4 regions of the Paenibacillus sp. Y859 genome follow, and region 2 is predicted to be linked to each of the others. Evidence: a T-box and tRNA genes for the amino acid it is inferred to sense, from the RefSeq annotation. Region 2 holds a T-box; the other regions hold tRNA genes.

What was found. A T-box is a leader RNA that pairs with one kind of tRNA and senses whether it is charged. The one in region 2 lies ahead of leuS (leucine--tRNA ligase), so its partner is inferred to be a tRNA-Leu.
Region 1: it has a tRNA-Leu gene. The T-box ahead of leuS (leucine--tRNA ligase) is inferred to sense a tRNA for this amino acid. The anticodon was not compared.
Region 3: it has a tRNA-Leu gene. The T-box ahead of leuS (leucine--tRNA ligase) is inferred to sense a tRNA for this amino acid. The anticodon was not compared.
Region 4: it has a tRNA-Leu gene. The T-box ahead of leuS (leucine--tRNA ligase) is inferred to sense a tRNA for this amino acid. The anticodon was not compared.

What each region holds. Positions count from the first base shown of each region.
Region 1 covers NZ_JBXCIZ010000001.1:694,379-699,012, reverse strand. The annotation lists gene AC1TO8_RS03585 (YkvI family membrane protein) at 1-240, opposite strand, end outside; gene AC1TO8_RS03580 (xanthine phosphoribosyltransferase) at 429-1,001, shown strand; gene AC1TO8_RS03575 (hypothetical protein) at 1,099-1,428, shown strand; gene AC1TO8_RS03570 (hypothetical protein) at 1,536-1,751, shown strand; tRNA gene AC1TO8_RS03565 (tRNA-Leu) at 1,873-1,956, shown strand; gene AC1TO8_RS03560 (IS66 family transposase) at 2,866-3,168, opposite strand; gene AC1TO8_RS03555 (IS66 family transposase) at 3,162-3,470, opposite strand; gene AC1TO8_RS03550 (S-layer homology domain-containing protein) at 3,605-4,634, shown strand, end outside.
Region 2 covers NZ_JBXCIZ010000002.1:157,607-162,240, reverse strand. The annotation lists gene AC1TO8_RS05590 (helix-hairpin-helix domain-containing protein) at 1-241, opposite strand, end outside; gene comER (late competence protein ComER) at 423-1,256, shown strand; gene leuS (leucine--tRNA ligase) at 1,249-3,690, opposite strand; T-box leader at 3,782-4,052, opposite strand; gene AC1TO8_RS05575 (asparagine synthase) at 4,487-4,634, shown strand, end outside.
Region 3 covers NZ_JBXCIZ010000002.1:306,722-311,355, forward strand. The annotation lists partial or broken gene AC1TO8_RS06240 (SulP family inorganic anion transporter) at 1-334, shown strand, start outside; gene AC1TO8_RS06245 (VCBS repeat-containing protein) at 351-1,112, opposite strand; tRNA gene AC1TO8_RS06250 (tRNA-Leu) at 1,345-1,430, shown strand; gene AC1TO8_RS06255 (uracil-DNA glycosylase) at 1,526-2,194, shown strand; gene AC1TO8_RS06260 (hypothetical protein) at 2,277-2,423, shown strand; gene AC1TO8_RS06265 (NucA/NucB deoxyribonuclease domain-containing protein) at 2,695-3,090, shown strand; gene AC1TO8_RS06270 (DinB family protein) at 3,199-3,684, opposite strand; gene AC1TO8_RS06275 (hypothetical protein) at 3,733-4,002, shown strand; gene AC1TO8_RS06280 (S-layer homology domain-containing protein) at 4,262-4,634, shown strand, end outside.
Region 4 covers NZ_JBXCIZ010000003.1:64,858-69,491, reverse strand. The annotation lists gene AC1TO8_RS09315 (LacI family DNA-binding transcriptional regulator) at 1-302, opposite strand, end outside; gene AC1TO8_RS09310 (GNAT family N-acetyltransferase) at 422-1,621, shown strand; tRNA gene AC1TO8_RS09305 (tRNA-Leu) at 1,816-1,897, opposite strand; gene AC1TO8_RS09300 (MarR family winged helix-turn-helix transcriptional regulator) at 2,056-2,511, shown strand; gene AC1TO8_RS09295 (MFS transporter) at 2,527-3,723, shown strand; tRNA gene AC1TO8_RS09290 (tRNA-Leu) at 3,821-3,902, opposite strand; tRNA gene AC1TO8_RS09285 (tRNA-Lys) at 3,921-3,996, opposite strand; tRNA gene AC1TO8_RS09280 (tRNA-Glu) at 4,054-4,128, opposite strand; tRNA gene AC1TO8_RS09275 (tRNA-Ser) at 4,345-4,436, opposite strand; tRNA gene AC1TO8_RS09270 (tRNA-Asn) at 4,446-4,521, opposite strand; gene AC1TO8_RS09265 (SprT family protein) at 4,572-4,634, opposite strand, start outside.

The sequences.
Region 1 (4,634 bases), on a different contig from region 2:
ATGTCCAAACAAATACTTGTTTAGATCTTCATAGGATTTCGCACGAATGGTTCGTGAAATGATCATCATCTTCGTACCTAACCAAATAAAGAGGATGGTTGAAAGGATAATAGTCAACGTAGCCCACTTTCCATATTGAGTGAAGAACTGGAGGATTTCCTGTCCAGTAGCGAATCCGGCGCCAACAATGGTACCTATGTAAGTAAATGCAATTTGTAAAATTCTACCTAAGTTTTTCATTGTTACCTCCTTGAACATACTTCGCAATAGTACAAGGTATGTTGAAAAAGAGTGGGACATGACTATAAGTGCGAGTTCAAAAAGGTGACTTTTTGAACAACCTCTGTAACTTGTCCAAATGTACTTGATGTTTGGGCTATATATATGGTATTTTTACGACAAAGAATTGGCATGGGAGGGTAAACACTATGGAATTACTAAAACAACGAATTATTGAAGAAGGCACAATATTGTCCGATCAAGTATTGAATCTTGATGGATTATTGAATCATCAAGTAGACCCTCAATTAACGATGGAAATGGGTAGAGAGTTTGCAGCGAGGTTCAGGGAGTCTGGAATTACACGGGTAGTGACGGTCGAATCTTCCGGAATTTCAGTTGGTTTCGCTACTGCCTATGAACTTGGAGTGCCACTCGTATTTGCACGTCGCAAAAAGACACTTCTTGCTGATCCAGATGCATATTGTGAGCGCGTACCATCCTTCACCAAAGGAATAGTGACGGATATTATGTTATCAAGACGGTATCTAAGGAGTGAAGATCGGGTGCTTTTTATTGATGATATTATTGCTAATGGTGATGCTGCCAAAGGGTTGATCAAGATCATAGAACGTTCTGGAGCAGAACTAATGGGATTAGGAATTGTGATTGAGAAGTCTTTCCAAGCAGGAGCACGCACGATTCGAGAGCAAGGGTTTAGAGTTGAATCGCTTGTGAAGATTGCATCATTGACCGATGGAACGATTACTTTTCTCGAATAAAATAGGATATGATAAGCCCAAATATTCGCAATACCTTTCAAGTGGAATACGAATAGCTTATAATATAAAGTGTAAGGAAGAGAGAGGAGGCAACACAATGGGGAAAGAACCGATAACAGAACAATTCTTTGTTGATAAGTTGGCCGCTGCAAAGATTCATTTCGAACGTGCGGTAGATTGTAAACATACAGAATTTGATGATTTATATCCCTATATGCTTGAACACCCTCAATTTTTTTGGTACAAACGTTATGTCGCTTGGTCTGAATTGTTAACTATTGTGAGCTTGTGTGAGGAATTAGCGTTCTCGTGGAAGGAAATATTCACACCTCAACAAGTTGAGTATCTGAACAGTCGAGTGATGTCTGCTACAGTGCTAGATTTCTGGTTCGAGAAGAACGATAGTAAAGAACATGTGCAGCGATAATTCTGGGTTCAATATGAATTGAATACTTAATGTGTGTAATTTAATAATATGGCCTAAATGTAACTGTTTAGGTCCTTTTTATAAATGTAGGGAGTTGAATTCGTGAAATGATTAGTGATGGAGAATTGGATGCTTTTCGTGTTCAAGGTGAGAAAGTTCGTGTCGTTCGCGATTCAATCGCAAGCAATGATATAAGAGGGATTGTAGTGGCATGGGATGCAGAGCAGGTACTCATTCGACGACCTAATCGAAATGTGGTCAAGCTGGATCGCAATTACATTTACCAATTAGCCAGTGAACCCCGACTTGATCCATTGAAATAGTGAAGGTGAGTTACTACTATAATCGGTGGAGAATGACGTGATTTACTGTAATAAATAGGTATGATAAAATCATGATGCTAGTGTGGTTTTGAGTTGTTTCAACATAGTAGCATCATCATATGCGGTCATGGCGGAATTGGCAGACGCGCTGGCTTCAGGTGCCAGTGGTAGTTATACCATGGAGGTTCGAGTCCTCTTGACCGCATCATACTCTTAAACCCAGGAAGCCTTGCCTAGCAAGGCTTCGTTTCTTTTTGTCTGAGTTTGAATGATCGTTGTATGGGTCGGGTAGTAAGGATTCGGACTGGTTTTTCTACCATTCTACTAATATTGCTTTATTTTTATGAATAGGAACAATGAAATCGAGATTCCGATGTTCTCAGGTGGTTGAATATGTGTATATCGCTCGTTGCTTTCTCCTCGTTTATGAACTGCTTAAACTCTTCTCTCAGTAGCGCTATTCCGCCATTTTGTGGGCTGTAGTATTTTTGAAAATAATACGGAATCCCTATTTTGAAATGCAACTTCAAAAGTTTGACACCCGATATAAATTGCATGGTAAGATAGGCAGTTGTCTAGCCGATTACAGCACCTAACAAAATGAGAATGGGGTACAATATCTTGTTTGGTTCAATTGGAGATTAGGGAGGGATAGCAGAATGAGTAAATTCATCTTTAGCGACGTTTACTTCATTCGGTTGGGCTTGCATTGAGTGAAGGGCTTGTTCGAAGGAAATCGAATCCCACTTTAAAGCCAGTATTTCGTTGCATCTTAAGCCACAGTGAGCCGACAAACAATAACTTGGCTTCAAGCAATGTCACTCGTCGGAATCGTACCAGCACGCCCGCATGGAGTTGTTGTTTGCTTCAGTTATTTCAATGAATTGCATAAGTCATGTTGCATTAATTTATTTCTTATACACACGGACCGCGTGAGGTCCGTGTGTTTTTGGTGCAAGTAATTGGTAATCGAAGCTGGCACTTGATAATTTTTAATACAAAGAAGGTGCAAATATTAAACAATATGTAAAAAGAATTTACACGATGTTTACATATTGTTAATGTCTCGAAAACAATGGATAACTATACTAAATAGGTTACTACTTAGGTATCTCTAGAAGCTAAATTGACCCTTAAAAGCCGAAGTGAGTGAAGAAAGAATCGAAAGATTTTGTTTGCGGAATGTAGCGATTATACTGCGGATACGAGCAAATTGCTTTGCATTAGATAGCGTTCGATAGGAGCCAGATACTTTTATTTTAATTTTCACCATGCGAATGTCACGCTCGGCTTGGTTGTTATCAAAGGGAACGTAGGCATCACGAATAAAGCGAAGAATGGCTTCTTTGTGAAGCTGAAATCGCTGCCCTAGATTTGCTGCTTTGCTCTTTTTCTTTCTGCCAGCTTCCTTTACCACTTCCCAGGTCTCTTGGAAAACGCTTTCATATCAGTTGTCCAAGGCTGGTTATCATAGGTTTCAATGCCTATGCATTCACGTAATAAATGAGAGTTACATAACGCATGGACAAAGTTGTAGATCTCTTTGAAGTATGTGGCGTAGCAATCATGCACCAGTGTGTTTGTGAATCGAGGCAAAAAGTCCAGTTGCTCGATTCGCTGGGCATGCTCTTCAATGGTTTGAGTTAACGTCGTGATAAAGGCTGCAATTTCTGGATCTCCTTTGCTGATTCCTGAGATTTGCTCTGGCTTTAGCTTCACGATGTAACCTCTTTTCCGTTCTCTTATTTGTTTTCTATTTCTATCTTAATTTCCAATAGTTTCATATATGGGTACCTAAGTAGTAACCTAATTAGATGACAAAACTTCTAACAACATGAAGGAGACAGAATAATTTGAAAAACATTACAAAAAAGTTGAATACTAAACCAATCTTACGTGCTCTGAACGTCTTTTTGGCAGTTTCGTTGATCTTCACAACTCTATTCACAAATCCGATCACGGTTTCTGCCGCCGTCGATTATTCAAAACAAGCCTATGCGAGCTTCGTGATAAACAAGGGCAATCGCTATGACGTCTTGCGCGTCAACCCTAACATACTTAATACGGCAAATACGTATTTTATGTACACCCCCAAGAGTGGTCTTGCCACAACGCCCGCTTATCCAGCAACAGCCTCGGAAGTTATCGTTCAGGTCATGGACACTGATGTAACAGGCGGTTACACCACAACCAAGGCTGTTGGCCGTGTCATTTCAAAGCCGATTGCCGGTGACGGTACATTCGGCACAAAAATTCCCGAGAACAGTTTTGTTATAGGCGGCGAAGGTGCAACGTATCAAGCTGTCATAAACAGCCTTAACGTGGGCGATTTGATCGAATATATTCCGGCTACAGGTGCAAATGCCAGCGATGCGTATCAGCTTGCAGACCAAACGTATAACGGCGGCACCGGCGCTGCGACAAGTCCATACTGGGTAACGATCGCAACCCCCTCCAACGGAAGCTATACCATTCCGATTGATAAAGTGAATGACGGCACCGGTAATGGCACTATTAGTCTCTCCACTTATGGTACCTATGCGCTTTATATAGGCGAAACGGGACTCGCCGACTATATCAGTCACAATACCGGGACCGTGTATTCTTACCGGATCGGATTCAACGCTTCCGGCAACATCGTGTACTACGGCTCCTGGGCAACTAATCAAACAACAGTGGCAAACCTGAATGCTTTGGGTGTTACGAACCTGCTTGTCATCAAATTAAAAGCCACCGACACAGGCGTACCAACCTACCAGCCGGCGCCGGCCGATCAAGGTGCCTTTGCTCAGGAGTTTTCGAAAATCGTTGGATACAGTGCAACGAATGGAGGAACAGACACAGGCGCTTATACAGGCGTGATTGCCGCCGCCGCGAAAGCAG
Region 2 (4,634 bases):
CAGAAGATGACGAGTTAACGACACCCTCATTCTTTATTGCTGAAACATTATTCGACATACCTGTCTGCGGCTCTTGTTTCAAAGTTTCGGTCTCATTATCTTCTCCCAATGCTTGCGCTATTTGCAAGTTCAACGGTTCCCAATCCTCAATACCGTCTTTCCCCCCCACACCAGATAATACAATATATCCGCTACTTAATAGGGCAACCACAACATAGACCCCCTTATGTATACGTCTCATCACAATGCACCTCTATCACATTAGATTTGAATAACAACACAACATTTCGACAGGATCATCTTAAGATAAATAAAATTACTTGATCAGATCTGTTATTTCGTCATGAGGCAAAGGTACTAGCGCATATATTATGAAGTAGGATTATGTCATTAATATAACTTTGAAAGGAGGAAATGTTCTGATGAAGGTAGGATTGATTGGAACCGGCAGTATGGGAAGCACTTTATTAGATGCTTTCATTCATTTCGGAGCACTTCAACCTCAACAACTATTCATAAGTAACCGTACAATAAAGAAGTCCCTTGCACTCTCTGAGCGCCATGAAGGACTAAATGTATGTCGCAATAATATTCAGACTGTAAGATGCAGTGATGTTCTATTCATTTGTGTTAAACCTCTTCAATTCCCTTCATTAATTCAAGAAATTAAAAATGACCTTCGACCGAACCAACTAGTCATATCTATTACTAGCCCTGTGCAACTGGCACATTTGGAGAGTAGTCTATGTTGTAAGATCGCCAAAGTCATTCCAAGCGTAACTCATAAGGTCGGTAGTGGTGCTTCATTAGTTATGTATGGAAGCCGAATCGAAGAGAAAGATAAGCAATTTCTGCATGATCTACTCTCTTCATTCAGCAAACCGTTGGAAATAAAAGAATCACAGGCACGCATTAACTCAGATTTTTCTAGTTGTGGCCCTGCTTTTATGAGCTTCTTCTTATCTAAATGGATCGATGCCGCCATAGAGATGACAGGCAGTTCCCGTGAAGAAGTCACCTGTCTTGCCAGTGAGATGATACTAGGAACAGGTAAGCTATTAACCCAAGGTGGGTTAACGCCACTCCAGCTACAAGAACTAATCGCCGTCCCTGGCGGAATTACCGCTCAAGCTTTACTTCAATTAAATCACAACCTAGATGGTGTATTCCACCAGCTAATTACTACAACCCATCATAAATATGATGAAGATGTAAAGGAGTTAGATAAATTGTTCGGTCGACCTGAAATTAACTGACCACAATATTAACTAATTTCCCTGGAACAGCAATCACTTTACGAATGGTTTTTCCTGCTATCGCTTGCTCCACGCTAGGTAGTGACAGACTATGCTTTTGCAATGCCTCTTGGTCCATATCTTTTGCAACCAGCGCACGCTGTACAATTTTTCCGTTCACTTGTATAACAATCTCAACCTCAGAATCTACCGTCCAGGCTTCGTCAAATGTTGGCCATTCAACAAGAGAGATGCTCTCAACATGCCCAAGGCGCTGCCACAATTCTTCGGAGATGTGCGGTGCCATTGGGGACAGAAGCTGTACAAACTGCTCAACAGCTTGACGAGGCAATTGTTCCGTTTTGTAAGCTTCATTAACAAAGATCATCAATTGGCTAATCGCTGTATTAAAGCGCAGGTTATCCAAATCTTCGCTAACTTTCTTAATCGTTTTATGCCATACACGTTTAAATTCATCGCTGCCTTGGCCGTCAACAATTTTACTTTGAAGATTGCCTTCTTCATTAATAATTAGTCGCCATACTCGAGCAAGGAAACGATGGCTTCCTTCTACGCCGTTCATACTCCATGGCTTCGTAGCTTCTAATGGTCCCATAAACATTTCGTATATACGAAGTGTATCTGCACCATGACTTTCAACGATTTCATCTGGATTCACTACATTTCCACGTGATTTACTCATCTTCTCATTATTGGTACCTAGAATCATTCCTTGGTTTACGAGCTTATGGAATGGTTCTTTGGTATCAACTATACCAAGATCGTATAGCACCTTATGCCAGAATCGTGCGTATAGCAAGTGAAGTACAGCATGTTCTGCTCCACCGATATACAGGTCTACCGGAAGCCATTGTTGTTGCTTATCCTTAGAACAGAGCTCCTCATCGTTATGAGGATCAATGAAGCGTAGATAATACCAGCAACTGCCTGCCCATTGAGGCATTGTATTCGTCTCACGTCTAGCCTTCATTCCTGTCTCAGGATCAATCGTCTCTACCCAGTCAAGCACATTAGCAAGCGGTGATTCTCCCGTACCTGATGGCTTGATTTGGTCTACATCTGGTAGAACTAACGGTAATTGATCGACCGGTACGGTCTTCATTGTTCCGTCTTCTAGATGAAGAATTGGGATAGGCTCTCCCCAATATCTTTGGCGACTAAACAACCAGTCACGTAGACGATATGTGATTTTACCTTCGCCTTTGCCGTTTTCTTCTAGCCATTTAATCATTGTTGCCATGGCCTCTTCATTCTTTAAGCCATTAAGCAATTCAGAGTTGACATGTTCTCCGTCTCCGCTATATGCCTCTTCTTCGATATTCCCGCCTTTAACTACTTCTATAATTTCTAATCCGAACTGTTTAGCAAATTCCCAGTCACGAGTATCATGACCTGGTACTGCCATAATAGCTCCCGTTCCATATCCTGCAAGAACATAATCTGCGATCCAGATTGGCATCGTTGCACCATTCACCGGATTAACTGCATATGCCCCTGTAAAGACCCCTGATTTATCTTTAGCCAAATCCGTCCGTTCCAGATCACTTTTGTGCGATGCCTGAGTTTTATAGGTCTCAACCGCAGCCAATTGCTCTGGTGTTGTAATAACGGTAACCAATTCATGCTCAGGAGCTAGAACACAATAACTTGCGCCGAACAAAGTATCTGGTCGTGTTGTAAATACCGCTAAGTTTGCATCGTGACCTTGAATATCAAATCTCACTTCTGCTCCTTTAGACTTACCGATCCAATTACGTTGCATATCTTTAATACTTTCGGACCAATCTAACTCCTCTAAATCTTCCAATAAGCGATCCGCATACTCAGTAATCTTGAGCATCCATTGTCTCATCGGTTTACGAACGACAGGATGACCTCCACGTTCACTTAATCCATCAATAACTTCTTCATTCGCTAGTACCGTACCTAATGCTGGGCACCAATTGACAGGCACTTCAGCTACATACGCAAGCCCTTTATTAAATAACTGGATAAATATCCATTGTGTCCATTTATAATACTTCGGATCCGTCGTACTAATCTCTCTATCCCAGTCATATGAGAAGCCTAGAGATTTAATCTGACGACGGAAATTGTTAATATTCTTAACTGTGATATCCCTTGGATGTTCTCCTGTGTCTAAAGCATGTTGCTCAGCAGGTAGCCCGAAAGCATCCCAGCCCATAGGATGAAGAACGTTATAACCTTTCATCCGTTTATAGCGTGATACAATATCTGTTGCCGTATAACCCTCAGGATGCCCTACGTGAAGCCCCGTACCTGATGGATAGGGAAACATATCCAAAGCGTAAAACTTCGGTTTCGTTGGATCTTCACCCGTTTTAAATGTCTCATGTTCATCCCAATATTGCTGCCATTTCGGTTCAATAATTAATGGTTGATAGCCTTGACCTTGTTGTTGCTGTTCATTCATGGCTTATTATTCCTCCTTCATAATCGCGTACATGATCTAAATCTAACTCATTTGTCCATCAAAAAAACCTCTACATCCTTAGCGTTTGATCGCTAGGGACGAGAGGTTTGATTCCCGTGGTACCACCCTAGTTAGCGGAATACATTCTTTGTCTTCCACTCACTTTGAACCCTTAACGCGGGTGAGACGATGATACTTACTATATAGAAAAGTCGACGATCTTAGTCACCGGATCGACAATGCCTTCCATATTCATATCATTACTCCGAGGCAAGTTCACTTCAATTTATCAACCGGCTTGCAGCAACCGCCGGCTCTCTGGATGATATTTCGAAATTAGTACTCCTCATCAACGTTTAAAATATGCATTTTGATGAATCAAATTATACAGAACCAACAATATTAAGTCAACAAGTGTATCTTCTACTTACTCCTAGTCCAATAGTTGTACGAAGTACATTTAAATCCTCTTTATATCCTTAATTGCTAATTTTAGTTGCACAGAGTACATCTAGTTACTGATAAATCCCCACTTTTCTCTATTTTCCCTTATTTAACTGTATCTTTGCATCTATTTTTCTCCACCTCACCTTTTCCTCTAAAATAAGTGTATCTTCTACAACTGCCCATGCACTTCTACCTCCAATCCTAAGTGAAGTCCTTTTCCGAAGACTTTCTGGTACAACATAGCGATCATCAATTTTCTTGTTACTATAAGAACAGGAAATGTATAAATCCAATCACATATACAAATACTACCCATTGTCTTTCCAAAACTACTTAAGGGAGTGTTCATATGCGAGAAGGATTGATTCCTGCTGTTCTTGGAACTGTCGTATCTGCATCAGGTGCCGCAATGCTTGGAAGCAAGTATAAACTTGCTGCGTATGGTGTACTTGGCTTTGGTCTAGCACATATCATCCTGGGAAGTATCGACCTTGTTG
Region 3 (4,634 bases), 150 kb from region 2:
TATGGCTATTGTCATCTCCTTTGTAGGTGGAAGACCTGCGATGATCTCGGCAGCTACGGGAGCTATGGCATTACTTATGGTGACTCTGGTTAAAGAGCACGGGTTTGAGTATCTATTTGCAGCAACGATACTTACAGGTGTCATTCAATATGTTATGGGAAAATTGAAAGTTGGACATTTGGTCAGCTTTGTACCCCATTCGGTCATAAATGGATTCGTAAATGCATTAGCTATTCTTATTTTTATAACCCAACTGACGCAATTCAAAGGACAGAGCTGGGTGATGTATGCATTGGTTGCTCTGACACTTGCCATTATTTATATAGTCCCTCTTTTTGCTGTGTATCAAATCATTTAGGTGCTCCATAGATCGCAAACCACTGATTCTGTAACATCCACCCGTTGTTCTGCCACTTCAAATTATTCTCCACATACCCAAATCGATCAGCATGGTACAGTCCGCTTACGCCTTGGAAAGCCAGTAACTCATAGACCCCATCTCGATCGAAATCAACTGGATATAAACCGCTGAGAGGGTCTACCCACCCCTCAATAGGGGCCTTCAACGTTCCGTTCGGATGATAGATTTCATCTAAATAGGCTTTGCCTCGAGATGTGATGTCTATCGTATATACTAGTTCTGTATTGCTATTAGTCAATTGCAGTCGATAACCATCTAAATAGGTTACTTTGTATTTCCAATAGTCGTTGTACGCTTCGGAGCTGAATATAAGTTGTGTCTTGCCCTGAGTTAGGGTGTACAAATAGTCATACGTTATCGCCCCTGATCCGCCACTATCGATTGTTAGTAATAGATCTGCAATTCCATCCCCAGTGAAGTCTCCCACAAAGAGACGTGGATTATATCCTGAATTCTGATTGGGCTTGATCCGATAACGTCTTGCGGAGGCACCATCCTGAATGATAATAGAAATGTCGGTTATAAATGGACTTGTAGCATCTTGCTTAACCCCTGTGAGCCATATTTGATCGGGGACATGATCTCCGGTTACATCGACAGTGACATGATCTAGAACCATCTCTTTGTGTGTAGTCTGATCTGGCTGTCTTACATCATATTGGGGGACTTCATACATATGTTGCATCATCATATTTGCTCCTCTATATAGGTAATTACCTATAATCTATGATGGGGAGGGTAAAGATGTGATGAGCATCGGCTTGCCCAAAACGAATGTGTTATCTATGATGTGCAAATGATTAATTTTCTCTGTGAAAAAGTTATTTGTGAAATAGGTTGAAATTGTTTGGAATATATCATATAATAAGAAAGTTGAATTTAAGCAGTACCGTTATATAAATCAGCGAATTCATACCTATTATGCCGGGGTGGCGGAATTGGCAGACGCACAGGACTTAAAATCCTGCGGTAGGTGACTACTGTACCGGTTCGATCCCGGTTCTCGGCATCATGATTGAAGATTTAGATGGAAATGAGTCGGCTCCGCGTTTATGGAGTCGGCTTATTTTTTGTAATAATTATGAAGTGAAAGAGGAGATCAGGATGTTCGGTAATGATTGGGATGATCAATTACAAGCTGAAATGCTTAAGCCTTATTTTATAGAGTTGCAGCAAAAGATAACGGATGAATACGCTCATCAAACGATACTACCTCCTAAGGAGTATTTATATGAAGCGCTTAAGCTTACATCATATACTACAACCAAAGCGGTTATTTTAGGCCAGGACCCTTATCATGGTGTTGGACAAGCTCACGGACTAAGTTTCTCTGTCATGCCTGGAGTACGAATTCCACCTTCACTAAGAAATATTTACAAAGAACTAGAAGCCGATCTATCGGTGGATACCCCAAATCACGGATCGCTTGAACGTTGGGCGAAGGAAGGGGTTCTTATGCTGAATACCGTACTCACCGTACAGGAGGGACAACCTGCTTCTCATCAAGGGATCGGCTGGGAGAATTTTACGGATACGATCATACAGAAATTAAACGAACGAGATCATCCTTTGGTATTCATTCTTTGGGGAAGTCATGCACAGAAGAAGACATCGTTAATAGATATGAGTAAACATAAGGTCATTCAAAGTAGTCATCCAAGTCCGTTAGCGGCGTATCGTGGTTTTTTCGGTAGTAAACCTTTTTCTCAGACAAATGCTTTCCTGGAATATGTAGGAGCGGGGCCAATTGACTGGAGTATTCCGAATCTTTAAGTTGTATTCATGGCACGTAGGTAGAATAGTTGAACTCAAATGGGGGGAACTTAGGAGAAAATGATTGTGAGGTGAGACAATAATGCATATTCAAACGGATGAGTACACCATTGCTCCATTAAATGAGAACGATCAAACGTTACAAGCGATTAAACAAACAGAAGCGCTTCTATATGATCTCACAGGTAAAGAAGTTACATTAATTGCTTATGAGAAGCGACAAGAATAGCTTGGAATTCGTTATTGGGTTGGACAATCCGTCATCGTAGCGGCCTCCTACACAAGTTTTTATCAAGCACTAGTTATGGTTTCGAGCCTTCAATTCCGCTTCTATGAGTGGGGTTGAAGGTTTTTTTGGACAATTGCTGTGTTCCCATAGCAACAATTTTAATAATATGGTATATTTCGAAGTCACATAGAAGCTTTTTTACATGAGGGGAGTACATAGCTTGAAGAAAACAAAAAAATCTATTGTTCGTCTTATTTTTGCAGTAGTAGTCATGTTAGGGTTGTATTATTTCGATATTATTGATTTATCCGAGAAGAAAATAGTTGTTGAAGTTACTACAGATGCAGACTATTACTTGGAGTTTCCAATAGATCGTTACCCAGAGACAGGAGCCCATATCAAGGATGCTATACAATCTGGATATCCAGCTATATGCACCATTGACCGAGCGGGAGCAGAGAGTAATCGCGCTGACTCATTAAGGGGAATCCCCACAAAGAAAGGATTCGACCGAGACGAGTGGCCTATGGCCATGTGTAAGGAAGGTGGAGCTGGTGCTGATATTGAATATATATCTCCGAGTGATAACAGAGGTGCGGGTAGTTGGGTAGGCAACCAACTTGAGGGTTATCCGAATGGAAGTCGAGTGGAATTCACATTTCCTTAAGTAATTTTGAAATTTAGGTGTTAAAAATGGTCTTGTATTCACGACGTCGGTTCCCTTAGATAGCTTCTATCTTAGGGGCACCGAGTGTCGAATGGCAAAATATATATTTTAAAATGTTGCTTTTATTGTGGCTAGATATTGTTGTAATGGATTCATATGGTGTTGATCATGCCATATGAAATCTTTAAGATATTGCAGAATGTTAAAGATATTGCCATCTCCATCTATATAATCCTGTTCGATCTCCTCTTCTGACAATGATTCAATTTTCCCAATAATCTTCTTGCGAAAAGATATGGCTTGTTCAATTAATTCATTTGTTGTTATCGTACTCCCGTATGTAATTGCCCTGTTGTTAAAATCATCATAATTCAAGTGTTTAAGAGTTACTTGTTTACCAGATGCAATCTTGTCAATGGCCTCTTCGTAAAAGTACTCATCCCATAACATGATATGACTGATAATGGATCGAATAGTCCACTTTCCTTGTTCAATACTTGAATCCCAAACCTCTTCATTTAATTCCTTCAAATTACTGGTGAATACAATCCATTCTTCGAATGATTTGATTAAATCTTTCATCTCAATTGACATCGTTTAGTCACTCCTTTAAATTAATCTGAAGATTTCATTTTGTATCCTGTGAGTGAATCTAATGATGCTTTACTATTACCTAATGATTTCTGTGGGGATGGTGGCGTATCTGTGCGCGTTCTGCGTATAAGTTCTCCGAGCATGGCATTGTTAGCTTCTAGTAATTCAATCATCATTGCGAATGCTAAAAATAATATACCCGAGACAATGCCACTAATCCACCACGATAAAGCTACTACAAATCGGAATCCGTTATCTATCCCGAAAATGAACCCAAGTATGATACCTCCAACGATTGAAATTAGTCCGAGAATATGAAGTGTTTTTGCCAGTTAGAATTCCTCCAGGATGATTACAAGAATAATGTAATCAACTCTATTTATAATAAGAGTATAGAACATGAGTTCTATTTATTCAAGTGTTTTACTTAAAGTGGATGTAAATAGTTCAATCTCAAATTTAACAATACACTTTGCTAGATTTAATCCTACCATCACATTTCATAGTTAGAATGAACCTTATGATGTTGTCCAATTTCAGATAATTAAGAGACAGCCACGAGGGGGATATCAGCAAAGTGAAAAAGTATTTACGTCAAATGAATGTAGCAGTTATTGTAGTTCTTCTTATTTCGTTATTCCAACCTGGAGCATTTGTTCATGCATCCATATCTGATCTGCCTTTAACGGACTATGGTTCCGTTATTGATGTTCGTAAGACAGAGCTTGCACCTGGAGCGATGTATACGTGGATGGATTTTCAGAATGATCGTGGTTTACAGAAAATACATACAGTTGAGTTCGATCCGCACAATCCAAATCTAGAGTTGCGGGCCGGTACGAAGGATGGCAAAGTTTACGGTATGAAAAGTGTAACGGATATGGCAGCTTATACAGACTCGCCTGGAAGTCGTGTTATCGCCGGGATTAACGGTGATTTCTATGAGATCT
Region 4 (4,634 bases), on a different contig from region 2:
AATAAGAGCAGATCATAGGCATTGGCAATGGTGTCTGCTTGAATACCTTGAAGTGCCTCATAGAAAATATGATGGCTCAAGAAATCCGGTTTCGGTCCAAACACCATAACCCCGATATTCCCTGTCTTACCACCGGCCAGACTTCTTGCTTGCGAATGTGGAACATAGCCGGTCTGTTCAATAATCTCCAAAACTCTCTCGCGCACTTTCGGTTTAACTCCCGGTAAGCTATTAATTACACGAGATACAGTCCCTCTTGATACTCCTGCTAAACCTGCAATCGATTCTAATGTATGCTTCATTTTCATCACCTATTGTGGGAGCGCTCCCATATATGTTATATTTTTATTATCATGCATCAGTGCTTTTATGTCAATAGAAAACAAGAAAACGCTCTCATTATAGGAGGTCTGTATATTTAATGACAACCCAACAAACAGTAGTACGTAATATTGTAAATCGAACAGAATTAGAAGCCGTCTATGATATTCTGGGAAATGCGTTCGATGTTGGAAGAGACTTTTTTCAAATCCGGTTAGACCAAGATTCAGCCTATGACATGGCTACTACCTGGATTGCTACGCAACAAAATACGATCACTTCTACCGTCCAATTGTTCCCAGTTATTAGTCGAGTTGATCATGCAGCCGTAAAAATTGGAGGATTAGGTAGCGTAGCGACTGTTCCCGAGTACCAAGGACAGGGACAATGTCGACAAATTCTGCACAATCTTACACAATGGATGGAACAGGAAGAGTACGATCTTTCCTTACTATACGCTGTCATTACCCCATTTTATGAAAAACATGGTTGGAATGTTGTTCCCGAACCTTTGTACAAATTAAATACCACATCCGTCACGGCTAGTAACGATACACATATCGAGATCGTTCCATTCGATTCGTCTTATTGCGATGCTATATCCGATATTTATGAACAGTTTAATGCTTCTAGAACGTATACAGCGATTAGATCTGAGGCTGTTTGGAAGGATCAACTTCATTGGCCTAGATGGAAAGCTGCTGCAAGCTTATTGGCTATACGAGATGGAGTCGTTGTTGCCTACGGACTTATATCCGAGACAAAGGCTGACGGAATTGCTCATCTGGAGGAGTTATGCTATCTCGAAGGTGAGGAAAGTTCAGTCATCCCTTTATTTCACGCTTTGGTCCAACAACGTCCGGATGCAATCTCCGTTCAGGCAAACCTTCCAGACGATCACGCTCTGGTCGAAGCATTCACCAATTGGAGTGCCGAGAAGGATACGATGAATTACGCGATGTGGAAAGTGATCCGATTTCAGCCCTTACTTGCTAAACTGACCTCTACTTTTCAAAAAAGGCTGAATATTAGTCCAAAGTATGCTCAGGAAAGTCTACATTTATATTTAGAGTGTGCAGGACAAAAGGCATATTTTCATTACTTAAGTGAAGATGTCTCTATCGAGTCTGATGCACGAACGGGGCTTGAGTATACTGCCATCAAGTTAAGCCAAGAGGAGTTTATAACTTTGCTATTCCAAGGATATAGTGACGCTTCCAAGGAAGCATCACTATATCATGTGCTCGAGGTTCTATTTCCGAAACAAAACTCCGTCTTCTATAATACAGATAAGTTTTAGATGCCTATATTTAGGCTCATATTTAAAAGCCTACTCTAATGAGCAGGCTTGTTCTATTCCGTCATTCTTATTTTCATTTCGCTGTTATTGCTACTGCCGCTTTAACCTTATCTGGGTTAATGGGACTTGAACCCTCTCACTTTAACAAGTAAAAACCCTTACAGTGTAAGGGTTACGAAAAATTCTAATCATAATGCGGTCGAAGGGATTTGAACCCTCACACCCAATGGGCACTACCACCTCAAGGTAGCGTGTCTGCCGTTCCACCACGACCGCGCATAATATTTTTGCAACACATTATGTATATTACATGGATAACACTTAAAAGTAAAGAGCATATTATTAGCTTACAGTAATATCCACACACACTCCAATAGCATTGACAACAATAGTTGTTAGGAATATAGTTGTTATAACAACTATATTAAAAGGAAGTGTTTACCCTGTTTAGATTCCCCTCCCCCGAACAGTCCATCGGATTCAAATACGCACATATTTTTCGTAAGATTAGCACTTTATTCGCTAATAAGCTTAGAGCCTATGACATCACCCCTGAACAGTGGGCCGTCCTATATCAAGTATGCCTTGAGGAAGGAACTAACCAAAAGGAAATTGCACTCCGTACGGATAAAGATCAGCCTACGGTGACGCGTATCTTAGATGTTCTAGATAAAAAGAAGCTCATAATACGACAAATAAACCCTACTGATCGCAGGGCATTCTTGATCTGTTCAACTGATTCAGCTAAGACACTCATCTTAGATACACTTCCTCTAGAGTTAGGGCTGAATGACAAATTGATATCTGGAATCACAGATGAACAGCTACTATCTTTACAACAGATCATGGAACAAATCCAACATAATATCGATCAATTACATCAAGGTTAGGAGTCTTCAAAAAAAATGAAAACCAAACAAGTCAAACTCTGGACAAGAGAATTCATCATGCTTACTGTATGTAACTTATTACTATTTCTGAATTTACAGATGATCTTATCACCGCTACCTTCTTATGTTAAAGATCATTTCCATGCGAGTGATCTAACCGTTAGTCTGTTCACGACTCTCTTTGCTCTAGCTGCTATCGCTTCGCGACTATTCTCCGCCAAGGCATTAGAAAAAGGAAAAAGAAACACCATCCTTTTCACAGGACTTATTCTCATAACATTGGCTACTTTCGGATATTTATGGAGTGGAACGGTAGCCATGCTACTACTTATGCGTATTCTATTTGGAATTGGCTTCGGAATGGGAAGTACGACCCTTCCGACGATGGCCACCGGTGTCATTCCAAACAGACGATTAGGAGAAGGTTTGGGTTATTTCGGGTTATCCACTAGTATTGCGCTATCTCTGGGACCCGTAATCGGAAGCACCATATTAGGGCAAAGTGGATTTCCTACGTTAGTATATGTCACTTTGGCAACAGCACTATTGATTTTCCCATTGATCTATCCCATCACCAAAAAAGTGAAACCTCCTGTTGTAGCCCCTAAGGAACTTTCATCAACACCCAACAAGACGGGCTTCAATAGAAAACTGATCCTCCCGAGTATACTTAATATGCTCATGTCGATCACCTATGGCGGTTTATTGAGCTTTTTAATTTTATTTGGAAAAGAAGTTCATCTTGCAAATGCATCATTATTTTTCTTGTTTAATGTTATTTCAGTTATTATCGTCCGTCCGATATCAGGTAAACTCTATGACCGCAAAGGTCATATTGTACTGCTCATTCCAGCGGCGTTGTTTCTAATTATCGGGCTCATCCTACTTTCTTACTCAACCTCTACCGTTTCTCTTGCAGTAGCAGCATTATTCTATGGCGTTGGTTTCGGTACAGCACAACCTACAATTCAGACTTGGATGATTCAATTGGTCACACCACAGCAGCAAGGTATGGCCAATAGCATGTATTTCAATTCGCTTGATCTTGGGGTAGCTGTCGGAGCACTGTCTCTAGGTCAAATTGCTTCCCACTCAAGTTATGCTGTTATGTACCGGTATTCATCTATGTTCCTTGTGTTATTCATTGTGCTTTATGCCATCTATATGGTGAAGGGATTCAAGCGTGGTTCTCACTTGGGTAAAATCACGTAAAGGAGAAATGAATTAGGCGTCAAAAAACCACTCCCTATTCAGAATCTAATATTCTGAATAGGGAGTGGTTTTAACATCCGTAGAAGCCTAATCATAATGCGGTCGAAGGGATTTGAACCCTCACACCCAATGGGCACTACCACCTCAAGGTAGCGTGTCTGCCGTTCCACCACGACCGCAAATCATAAAAGTGAAAATGGTGAGCCATGAAGGATTCGAACCTTCGACACCCTGATTAAAAGTCAGGTGCTCTACCAACTGAGCTAATGGCTCTCGGTGACTACACAATGCTGTGTGCCATTCTTGAAGACTGAATTCCTTCATAATAAATGGTGACCCGTAGGGGACTCGAACCCCTGTTACCTCCGTGAAAGGGAGGTGTCTTAACCACTTGACCAACGGGCCATAATACATCACTTCTTGTGACAACAAAAATGATTATAACAAAATTACAATTACATGACAAGCTTTTTTTCTTAGATTCTTATCTCACATTTCGAGTGGCATAGTGAGCGTATCGCATCTTCTACCTTCTAATGGAAGCCACGGACACTATTCTAACAAAAAAAGGAACCTTGATAGGTCCCTTTGTCAATTCATATATGATTGGCTAAAAAAATATGGCGGAGAGAGTGGGATTCGAACCCACGCACCGCTTACGCAGTCTAACCCCTTAGCAGAGGGTCCCCTTATAGCCACTTGGGTATCTCTCCAAAAAATAATGGCTCCCCGAACAGGACTCGAACCTGTGACAACTCGATTAACAGTCGAGTGCTCTACCAACTGAGCTATCAGGGAACATCAATCTAGACTTACAATCATTAATATATCATTCCGAATGATTTCAGTCAAGATGGAGTCATCGAAGATAGGCTCAGATCGCCTCGACATTTACCACATCGGTAACGCTT